DNA from 2 places in the Dyella sp. 01N36 genome. Region 2 is predicted to be linked to the other one. Evidence: riboswitches for the same ligand, from Rfam matches in the RefSeq annotation. Region 2 holds a riboswitch; the other holds the start of a gene.

Region 1 (4,165 bases), on a different contig from region 2:
CAGCAGGTTGCCTTCGTACGCGGTCGACTCGTCGCGTGGGTCCAGCCAGGTGGCCGTGCCCGTCACCAGCCAGCCCAGCACGTGCCCGCTCACCACGCCTTCCGCACCACGGATGCGCGCCTGGTCCACATTGCCCGGCGCCTGGGTGGCGGCGTCGTAGGTGATCAGGTCGGTCACGTTGTTGCGGAACGCGTTCAACGACCAGTAGCCCCAGTCGTAGCTGCCGCGCAGGCCGAGTTCGAAGTTCCTCGAACGTTCCGGCTTGAGATTCGGGTCGCCGTAGAACGGGTAGTACAAATCGTTGAAGGTCGGCGCCTTGAACGCGGTGCCATAGCTCGCGGTGAGGCGCAGGGTTTGGGTGAAGTCCCAGCCCCACAACAGGCTGCCGGTGTTCTTGCTGCCGAACTGGCTGTTGTCGTCGTGACGCACGCTGGCCTGCACCGACTGGCTGCCGAAGGTCTGCTGCCACTGCACGAAGCCGCCGCGGTCGATGCGGCTGTTCACCGGCTCGCCGGTAAACGCATTCATGTAACCGGCGGTGCTGTCCACGTGGTCGCGCTGCCAGTCGAAGCCGGTCGTCAGCAGGCCGCCCCAGAAACCGATATCGGCCTGGAACGAACCCAGATCGCGATGCGTGTCGAAACGATCGACGTACACGCCCTGGTAGAAGTCCTTGCTGAAATCGCCGCTGGTGCCGAGGCTGAGCGTGAGCTTCACATTGGACGCCGGACGATAGTGCACGCTGCCGCCCACCACTTGCGTGGCGCTCTTGTCGGAGTCGGTGTACGTGCCGTCGTAGTAGTTGTGGCCTTCGCTGCGGAACAGGCGCACATCGGCATCCCACTGTTCGTCGAACTTGTAGCCGCCCTGCAGGGTCAGCGCATTGTTGCGATAGCCATCCTTGTCCGGCTGGTCGGCAAAGCAGGCTGCGCCCACTTCAGCTGCACCCACGCGGCAGGAATTGATGCCGTGCGTCTGATCGTGCGAGGCCTCCAGCGAGTACCAGCCGTCGCCGCTCTTGCCGGCAAAACCGGCCGAGCCGTTCAGATGGCTATAGCTGCCGACGCCCAGGCTGAAGGACGGCACGAAGGCGCCTTCCGGGCGACGCGTGAAAATCTGGATCACGCCGCCGATCGCTTCGGAGCCGTACAGGCTGGAGAACGGGCCGCGCACGATTTCGATGCGCTCGATCTGGTCGACCGGGATGTCCTGCAACGCCGCCGTGCCCAGCGTCGCCGAGCCGATCTTGACGCCGTCGATCATCACCAGCACGTGGTCGGCTTCGGTGCCACGCAGGAACGCGCTGGTTGCCTTGCCGGGGCCGCCGTTGTTGGCAATCTGCATGCCAGGCGTGCCGCGCAGCAGGTCTGCCAGCGAAGACGGCTGCAGGCGTTCGATATCGGCGCGGTCGATCACCGTCACCGCGGACAACGTCTGGTTCTGCGTCTGCTCGGTACGCGTGGCCGTCACCACCACGCCGTCGAGGTTGGTCGTGTCGTCGGCGAACGCCGGGAAGACGATGGTCGAAAGTGCCGTCGCCAGTGCGGCGCGACGGATCATGGAAAGTCGGATGGTCAAAGTACTGCTCCTCAACCGCGCCTGCCCGCGCGGAACGCATGGGAAATAGACAGGCAGGAGGAGCGTGGCGGCCGTGCGCGTGCACGACATCCATGACACGGCCCACCGCCTGTCTGGTCGTACCTCAAGGCCGGTCTCCGGGCTCGCGGGCGAAGACGCAATGTCTTCCGGAACGACGCCTTCCCATGCGCTTGGCACAGTGGCTCGATGTCGCTCCGTCGATCCCCATCTGGATCGCGCCTGCCTACCGTTGCGGGGGCAGCTCCGGAATAGGCGCATCAGCGCCGCACCGGATTCCCGTTTCAACTCCCAACCGACTGGCTGGGGGTCACCTCAGGTGGGGCGCATGGTAGCAGAGTGGGGGCTGGGGCCGTTGGGGTGAGCCGTCTCCCCCGTTTCGTCCGTGCACGCCTTCCTGTGGGAGCGCACCCTGTGCGCGACAGCCACGCTGGGATGTATCGCTCCGTAGGTTCGTCGCGCACAGGGTGCGCTCCCACAATAGATCTGCGGCTCTTGGCTCCGGCTCTTGGCTCTTGGGGGTCCCCGTATGACGCGGCGGGCGGGTGGAGGAAAGCCCGCAGGGTGGCCGCAGGGATGCGGCCAATTTTTCGACAGGACAGGGATGTCCTGTCGAAAAAACCCGGAGCCCGCACGCTCACCTGGAGGGTCGAAGACCCGGAAGGCGCGTCATCCGGGGGGCCCTTTCTTTTGGTTACTTTTCTTCACTCCGGGCATCCTGCCCTCCGCCCTGCGGGCCGGCTTCGCCGTTCGCACGCGCTCCTGCGCGTGCGTGGGCAAGCAAAGAAAAGTAACCCGGGCCGCGGCAGCGGCACGGAAGCCCGCGGCAGGCGAGCCAGGTCGCCGTATCGCTAGAACCAAAGACCGAGGTTCTGGATGACCAGCCTTCAGCTGTTGAAGAGCGCTTCCGGCCTGCGCCGGGATGACGAATAGAAAGGTTCCCGCGAGCACCCGCCCCTCACCCCAGCCCTCTCCCCGGCGGGGAGAGGGAGCAAAGCGGCGCGCCTTTGAAAGGCCACGCAAAACAAAACGCCCGCCCTGTTCGCACAGGACGGGCGCCACAACCATCAACATCCAAACCGCGCGTTACTGCGTGTGGAACACCAAATGCCCCTGCTCCGCCTCCACCACGATGGTCGCGCCAGCAGCAAACTTCCCTTCCAGGATCTGCCGCGCCAGCGGATTCTCCAGCTGCTGCTGGATCGCCCGCTTCAACGGCCGCGCGCCATACACCGGATCGAAGCCCACGTTGCCCAGCAAATCCAGCGCCTTGTCACTGATCTCCATCCGTAGCTGACGCTCGGCCAGACGCTTCTCCAGATAGGTCAGCTGGATCAGCGCGATCTTGCGGATCTGCTTCTTCTCCAGCGGGCGGAACACCACCAGCTCATCGAGTCGGTTGATGAACTCCGGGCGGAAGTGCGCCTGCACCACGCCCAGCACCGCTGCCTTCATCTGCAGATAGTCCGCTTCGCTGTCGCCCGCCTGCTCCTGGATCATCTGCGAGCCAAGGTTGGAGGTCATCACGATGACGGTATTGCGGAAATCCACTGTGCGACCCTGGCCGTCGGTGAGGCGACCATCGTCCAGCACCTGCAGCAGGATGTTGAACACATCCGGATGCGCCTTCTCCACCTCGTCCAGCAGAATCACGCTGTACGGACGACGACGCACTGCCTCGGTGAGATAGCCGCCTTCTTCGTAGCCCACATAGCCCGGAGGCGCACCGATCAGGCGGCTCACGGAGTGCTTCTCCATGAACTCGCTCATGTCGATGCGCACCATCGCATCCTGCGTGTCGAACATGAACTCGGCCAGCGCCTTGCACAGTTCGGTCTTGCCCACGCCGGTGGGGCCGAGGAAGAGGAACGAGCCATTGGGGCGATTGGGATCGGAAAGGCCAGCACGGGAACGGCGAATCGCATCGGACACCGCACGCACGGCTTCATCCTGGCCGACCACGCGCTTATGCAACGCGTCTTCCATATGCAGCAGCTTGTCGCGCTCGCCTTCGAGCATCTTGTTGACGGGGATACCCGTCCAGCGCGACACGACCTCGGCGATTTCCTCCTCGGTCACGCGATCCTGCACCAGCTTGAAGTCCTGCTTTTCCGCAGCTTGTGCGGCGGCGAGCTGCTTTTCCAGCTCCGGCAGCTTGCCGTATTGGATCTCGCTCATCTTGGCGTAGTCCTGCTGACGCTGGGCGGCGTCCAGTTCCACGCGCGCGGCTTCGATCTGTTCCTTCACCTTGGTCGCGCCCTGCAGCGCGGCCTTTTCGGACTTCCAGATCTCGTTGAGATCGGAGAACTCGCGCTCGAGCTTTTCGATGTCGCTTTCCAGATCGGCGAGGCGCTTCCTGGACGCGTCGTCGGTTTCCTTCTTGAGCATCTCGCGCTGGATCTTCAACTGGATGAGGCGACGCTCCAGGCGATCAAGCTCCTCCGGCTTGGAATCGATTTCCATGCGGATGCGCGAGGCCGCCTCGTCCATCAGGTCGATGGCCTTGTCCGGCAGCTGGCGATCGGGGATATAGCGGTTGGACAGCGTGGCCGCCGCGACGATGGCCGGA
Region 2 (5,932 bases):
GCCATTCTCTTTGGGTTACTTTCGACGCGAAGCTAGTCCCGAGGGATCTCTTGGGCCAGCAAGAGAAAAGTGACTCGAGCGGCGGCAGCCGTTCGAAACGCCCGCCGCGTAGGCGGCACCCTGGCCTCAAGGCGGCAACCGAAGACCGAGGCCCTGAATGACCAGCCATGAGGCTGTTGAAAAGCGCCTCCGGCCTGCGCCGGGATGACGAACAAAAAGCAGGTCTCGCCGAGACAACAAGCGAGATCCAAATTTCAACCTACGCGAGCCGAAGCACCAACCACAAACCCCACCGCCCCATCAAAACGCCATGTCAAACGCCACATCCCCCTGCACACCCACCTGATACGCCGACACACGACGCTCAAAGAAGTTGGTCACTTCCTGCACATCCTGCAGATCCATGAAGTCGAACGGATTCTTCGAGCCGTACTTCTTGGGCATATCCAGCTGCACGAGGCGCTGGTCGGCGCAGTACTCCAGGTACTGGCGCATTTCCTTCGGCGAAAGACCGGCCACGCCGCCGGAGAGCACATCTTCCGCGAACTGCGTTTCGCAGGCGATGGCCTCTTCGAGCATCGCTTCCACCTGCGCGCGCATCTCCTCGTCGAACAGCTCGGGCTCTTCGGAGCGCACCGTGCGTACCACGTCAAACGCAAACGCCATATGGCCAGACTCGTCGCGGAACACCCAGTTGGTGCCCGAGGCAAGGCCATGCAGCAGGCCGCGCGAACGCAGGAAGTAGACGTAGGCAAACGCTGCATAGAAGAACAGGCCTTCGATGCACGCCGCAAAGCAGATCAGGTTGAGCAGGAACTGGCGTCGATGCTCACGCGTCTCCAGGCGCTGCAGGCCCTGGATGGAGTCGATCCACTTGAAGCAGAACTCGCCTTTCTGGCGGATCGACGGAATGTTCTCGATCGCGTCGAACGCCTTGTTGCGTTCGGTCGGGTCGGGAATATAGGTATCGAGCAAGGTGAGGTAGAACTGCACGTGCAGCGCTTCCTCATACAGCTGACGCGACAGATACATGCGCGCTTCGGGCGCATTGATGTGCTGGTACAGGTTGAGCACCAGGTTGTTCGACACGATCGTGTCGCCGGTGGCGAAGAACGCGACCAGGCGATGGATCAGGTGACGATCCGCATCGGACATCTTGGATTTGAGATCGGTCACGTCCAGCGAGAAATCCACTTCCTCCACCGTCCACGTGTTCTTGATCGCGTTGCGATACATCTCGTAGAACTCGGGGTAGCGCATCGGGCGCAAGGTGAGTTCAAAGCCTGGATCAAGAATGTTCGACATGGTGTTCCTCGGTAAACGTGCTGCTCAATCCAGCTTGCGTGCGTAGCGGTCGCGCACGAAGCGGCTGATATAGGTGGACAGGCCAAGGCCCGCCTCGGCGAGCGCCTGCATGTTCTTCACATGCAGGCGCCCGGGTGTTGCGTCGGTGTATTCGTAGAGTCCGTCCTTTACGAAACGAACCCGGATGTAGCCCTTGCCAGCTTCGTAGCTGGCGACCCCGGATTTGCCGCTGAGGTTCCGGTAGGGCTTCATCGTTGCGCCTTCTTACTGACAAGCCTCGCAGTACTCCGGATTCTCCAGCGAGCAGAACACTGCCGCCGTCGCCTCTTCCTGCTCCTCGACCGGTGCGGGTTTCGCCACCGGCGCGGCCGACACCGTGGTCTTGGTGATCTTGGTCGCCGGACGCGAGCGCAGGTAGTAGGTGGTCTTGATGCCGGACTTCCATGCGTACATGTACATGGAGCTGAGCTGGCCGATGTTCGGATTTTCCATGAACAGGTTCAGCGACTGGCTCTGGTCGATATACGCGCCGCGCGCGGCACCCAGGTCGATCAGGGCCTTCTGCGGCAGCTCCCACACCGTGCGATAAATCAGGCGCAGACGTTCCGGAATGGCGGCAATGCCCTGGATCGAGCCTTCCGCCAGCTTGATGGCGTCGCGGATTTCGCTCGTCCACAGGCCCAGCGTCTTCAGCTCTTCCACCAGATAGCGGTTCACCACCAGGAAGTCGCCCGAAAGCGTCTCGCGCTTGAACAGGTTGCTCACCTGCGGCTCGATGCACTCGTAGCAGCCGGCAATCGAGGCGATGGTCGCGGTCGGCGCAATGGCGATCAGCAACGAATTGCGCAGGCCCTTGGCCTTGATCGACTCGCGCAGTGCATCCCAGCGTGCAACATCGTTCGGCTGCGCGTTGGTCCAGTAGTCGAACTGCAGCTCGCCATTGGCTGCGCGCGTTTCCGCAAAGCCCGGGTGAGCGCCGTGCTCCATCGCCAGTTCGTTCGACTGCGACAGCGCGTTGAAGTAGATCTCTTCCGCGATGCGCGTCGACAGCGCCAGCGCTTCGGCTGAATCGAACGCCAGGCGCAGCTTGAAGAACACGTCCTGCAAGCCCATCACGCCCAGACCCACCGGGCGCCACTTGTTGTTGGCGACCTTGGCGGTGTCGATCGGGTAGAAGTTCAGGTCGATCACGCGATCGAGCTGACGCACAGCCGTACGCACCGTGCCGGCGAGCTTGTCGAAATCGAACTGACCGTCCACCACGTGGCGCGACAGGTTCACCGAGCCCAGGTTGCACACCGCCGTTTCGTCGGCATTGGTGACTTCCAGGATTTCGGTGCACAGGTTCGACAGGTGGATGACGTTTTCCGCCTTCGCCGTCTGGTTGCTGGTGGCGTTGCTGCGATCCTTGAAGGTCATCCAGCCATTGCCGGTCTGCGCCAGCGTGCGCAGCATGCGGGCGTACAGCTCGCGCGCCTTCACCGTCTTCACGGCCAGGCCGGCGGCTTCGGCTTCGCGATAAGCCTTCTCGAAGGTCTCGCCCCAGCTGTCGACGAAGTGCGGCACCACCTTGGGATCGAACAGCGACCAGTCGCCGTCGTTCTCCACGCGGCGCATGAATTCGTCGGGAATCCAGTTGGCCAGGTTGAGGTTGTGCGTACGGCGCGCGTCGTCGCCCGTGTTGTCGCGCAACTCGAGGAATTCCTCGATGTCGCCGTGCCACGGTTCCAGGTACACGCAGGCCGCGCCCTTGCGCTTGCCGCCCTGGTTCACCGCGGCGACGGAGGCGTCCAGCGTCTTCAGCCACGGCACCAGGCCGTTGGAATGGCCGTTGGTGCCCTTGATCAGCGAGCCGCGCGAACGCACGCGCGAGTAGGCCAGGCCAATGCCGCCGGCAAACTTGCTGAGCTTGGCCACGTCGCCGTACTTCTCGTAGATGGATTCAAGCGAATCCAGCGGCGAGTCGAGCAGGAAGCACGAGCTGAGCTGCTCATGCGCCGTACCTGCATTGAACAGCGTCGGCGAGCTGGCGATGTATTCCAGCGAGGAGAGCAGGCGATACAACTCCAGCGTCTCGCCGATCTCGTTGCCGCCGAGCGCGCAGGCGATGCGCATGAAGAAATGCTGCGGCGTTTCGATCACCTTGCGCAGCTGCGGATGGCGCAGCAGGTAGCGGTCGTACACTGTGCGCAGGCCGAAGTATTCGAAGCGGCGCGTGGCGAGCGGATCGATCGCGTCGTTGAGTTTGCGCGCATTGATCTGCACGAAGTCGCGCAGGCGCTCGTTGAGGATGCCCAGCTCCGCGCCGCGCGCTATGGACTGCGAGAAGCTCTGGATTTCCTGGCCGCTCACTTCCTTGTCGATGAAGGCGCCCAGCAGGCGCGCAGCGAGCTGGCCGTATTCGGGTTCTTCGGCGGTGAGCGCAGCGGCCGTGCGGATCGACAGCTGATCCAGCTCCTGCGTGGTGGCGCCGTCATACAGGCCGCCGATGGTCTTGAGCGCCACGCGCATGGGATCGACCCCATGCAGGCCTTCGCTGCTGCGGGTGACGGCGCGGACGATCTTGTTCACGTCCACCACTTCCTGGCGGCCGCTGCGCTTGGTCACGCGCATCTGGCCGGGGTTGTGCGGCGGGGTCAGCGCGAACGGCGCGTCCGTGCGCGGCGCGTCGGCCACGGCGGTGTCGGTGGAAAAAGCAGTGTCGGCACGATCGTCTGCACGTTCGCGCCCGGTGGTATCGATAGGTTGCATCGCGACTTCGCTCCAAGCTTGGTCATCAACCGCCTGCTCCCGCGCGCAGGGCTGAAAAAAGGTGACGTTTCGCGGACGGTCGAGCAGCAGGGCAGCAGCCCCGCGCATCGACGCGCTTCCCCGCGGAAGCCGTCACTACGCACCAGGGCGTTGGGCCCTGATGTGCCGGCAGGTCTTCGGACTCGTGGACATGGGCGGTGAGGCCCGGCCTAGTTGCCCCCGCTTCCCAGCCGCCGAGGGCCAGTGCGATGGGGGCTTTCGTTTCCACTTACCGCTGCGGGGCAGTCCCGGATTTGCACCGGAGTTCCCTATTAAGCCATTCCGACCGTAGGTCTGAGAGTGGCACCGACGAGGCACAACATATCGGGCTACACCGGGTCGGTCAACCCAACAGATTGTGGATTGACCGTGGATAAGCCCGAAAACTCCAAGATGGGGGCGGAGTTAGGAAATGCTAGGAAATTTTCATAGGGGAGGTCGCTGCGGCGACTCTCGGCTAGTGCAAGTGCCGCCTCTCCGAAAAGCGTCTCAAAGGCGCGTTTCGGCCTGCGTCTCAAGGAGGGCTGCGAATTCGCGGGCGAACCGGTGCACGTCGCCCGGCCAGCGGGCCGACACGTAGCTGCCATCGCGTACGACGAAGGCGGGCGTGTCGTCCGTGTCGCTGTCGCGTACCAAGCCGGAGGTCTTGCGCTGATGGTCGGTGGCGTCCTTGGGTACGTCGAGGAAATCGTCGGGGCTGGCCAACGCACGCGTCACTTCCTGCTGGACGGACATATAACCCGTTGGCTGGCCCGCGCCGTCGGGATAGGTGCGGTAGTAGTCCGGATCCCAGAAGCGCGTGATGCGGGTGAGCGACCACGCGGATTTTTCCAGCGCCCAGGTGAGGGCGGTGGTGCGCCGCCCATGCAGCACGGAGCGACCGTCCGCACCGCGGCTGCGCGCCGCCAGTACGACGCCGTGGCAAATCGCAGCCACCGGTTTGTCGGCGGTGAAGAAGGCAGCCGTCACGCGCTGCAGCTGCTCGCTTTCCAGATACTCGCGAACGCCGCGCGCGCAATGTCCACCCGGCAGCAGCAAGCCGTCGAATCGTTCGGCATCGATGGCATCCCAGGCGATCGGGGCGTTGAACGCCACATCCTTCTCAAGCGCCGCGTAATCGCGCCGCGCATCGGCATTGGCGCGCAACAGCAAGCCGAACAAGCGCAGCTTGCGCAAACCGGGCACGAAACCCCAGGGATCCAGCCCTTCGCCACTCAACATGATGGGGTCGGCGCTGGCCACCCGGCCATCGGGCGTGGCGAACGTCGCGCGATGTCCCGCTTCGATGAGTACGCGCCATGGCACTGCAACTTCGCTGGGATCGAAGTCCTGATGCGGAACGGGGATGAGTACGTGGGCCATGCGACGGGCGTCCTTCGATGTGGGCGCATCCTGGCGGATGACGTGATCGACGCATGTTGCGGGTCACCGCACATACAAGGCAAGCTCCGGGCTTGGCCGTTCGGCCCTCTATTTCACCGGGAAATCCATGGGCCATCCGCTGCTGCTCGTCCAACTGCTGGTGATCATCGTGGTGTCGCGGCTTATCGCTGCGCTCGCGAGGCGCATCGGCCAGCCGGCAGTTGTTGGCGAAATGCTGGCAGGTCTCGCGTTGGGCCCGATCGTGTTCGGCGCCATCGCACCGGAGTGGCAGCAGCAGCTGTTTCCCGTCGACAGCCTCGGCAACCTGCAGAGCCTCAGCACGCTGGGCCTGGTGTTGTTCATGACCGTGGTAGGGGCGGAGTTGCGCGTGCCGGCCAGTGCGCAGGGTGGCTTGCTGCGGCCGGCGGCGTGGATCGGCGGGCTGGCCATCGTGATTCCTGTCGCGCTCGCCTTG

Evidence for each region. Region 2 has a riboswitch for cobalamin ahead of AC1DMG_RS11255 (ribonucleoside-diphosphate reductase subunit alpha). Riboswitches for the same ligand answer to the same signal wherever they lie in the genome.
Region 1: it holds a riboswitch for cobalamin, as region 2 does, so the genes downstream of both, btuB (TonB-dependent vitamin B12 receptor) here and AC1DMG_RS11255 (ribonucleoside-diphosphate reductase subunit alpha) in region 2, are expected to answer to the same signal.

The regions. Positions count from the first base shown of each region.
Region 1 is NZ_JBFTRY010000070.1:5,663-9,827, reverse strand. It holds gene btuB (TonB-dependent vitamin B12 receptor) at 1-1,668, opposite strand, end outside; cobalamin riboswitch at 1,690-1,929, opposite strand; gene clpB (ATP-dependent chaperone ClpB) at 2,683-4,165, opposite strand, start outside.
Region 2 is NZ_JBFTRY010000056.1:204-6,135, forward strand. It holds gene AC1DMG_RS11245 (ribonucleotide-diphosphate reductase subunit beta) at 301-1,305, opposite strand; gene AC1DMG_RS11250 (hypothetical protein) at 1,330-1,557, opposite strand; gene AC1DMG_RS11255 (ribonucleoside-diphosphate reductase subunit alpha) at 1,570-4,056, opposite strand; cobalamin riboswitch at 4,207-4,421, opposite strand; gene AC1DMG_RS11260 (type 1 glutamine amidotransferase domain-containing protein) at 4,585-5,457, opposite strand; gene AC1DMG_RS11265 (cation:proton antiporter) at 5,585-5,932, shown strand, end outside.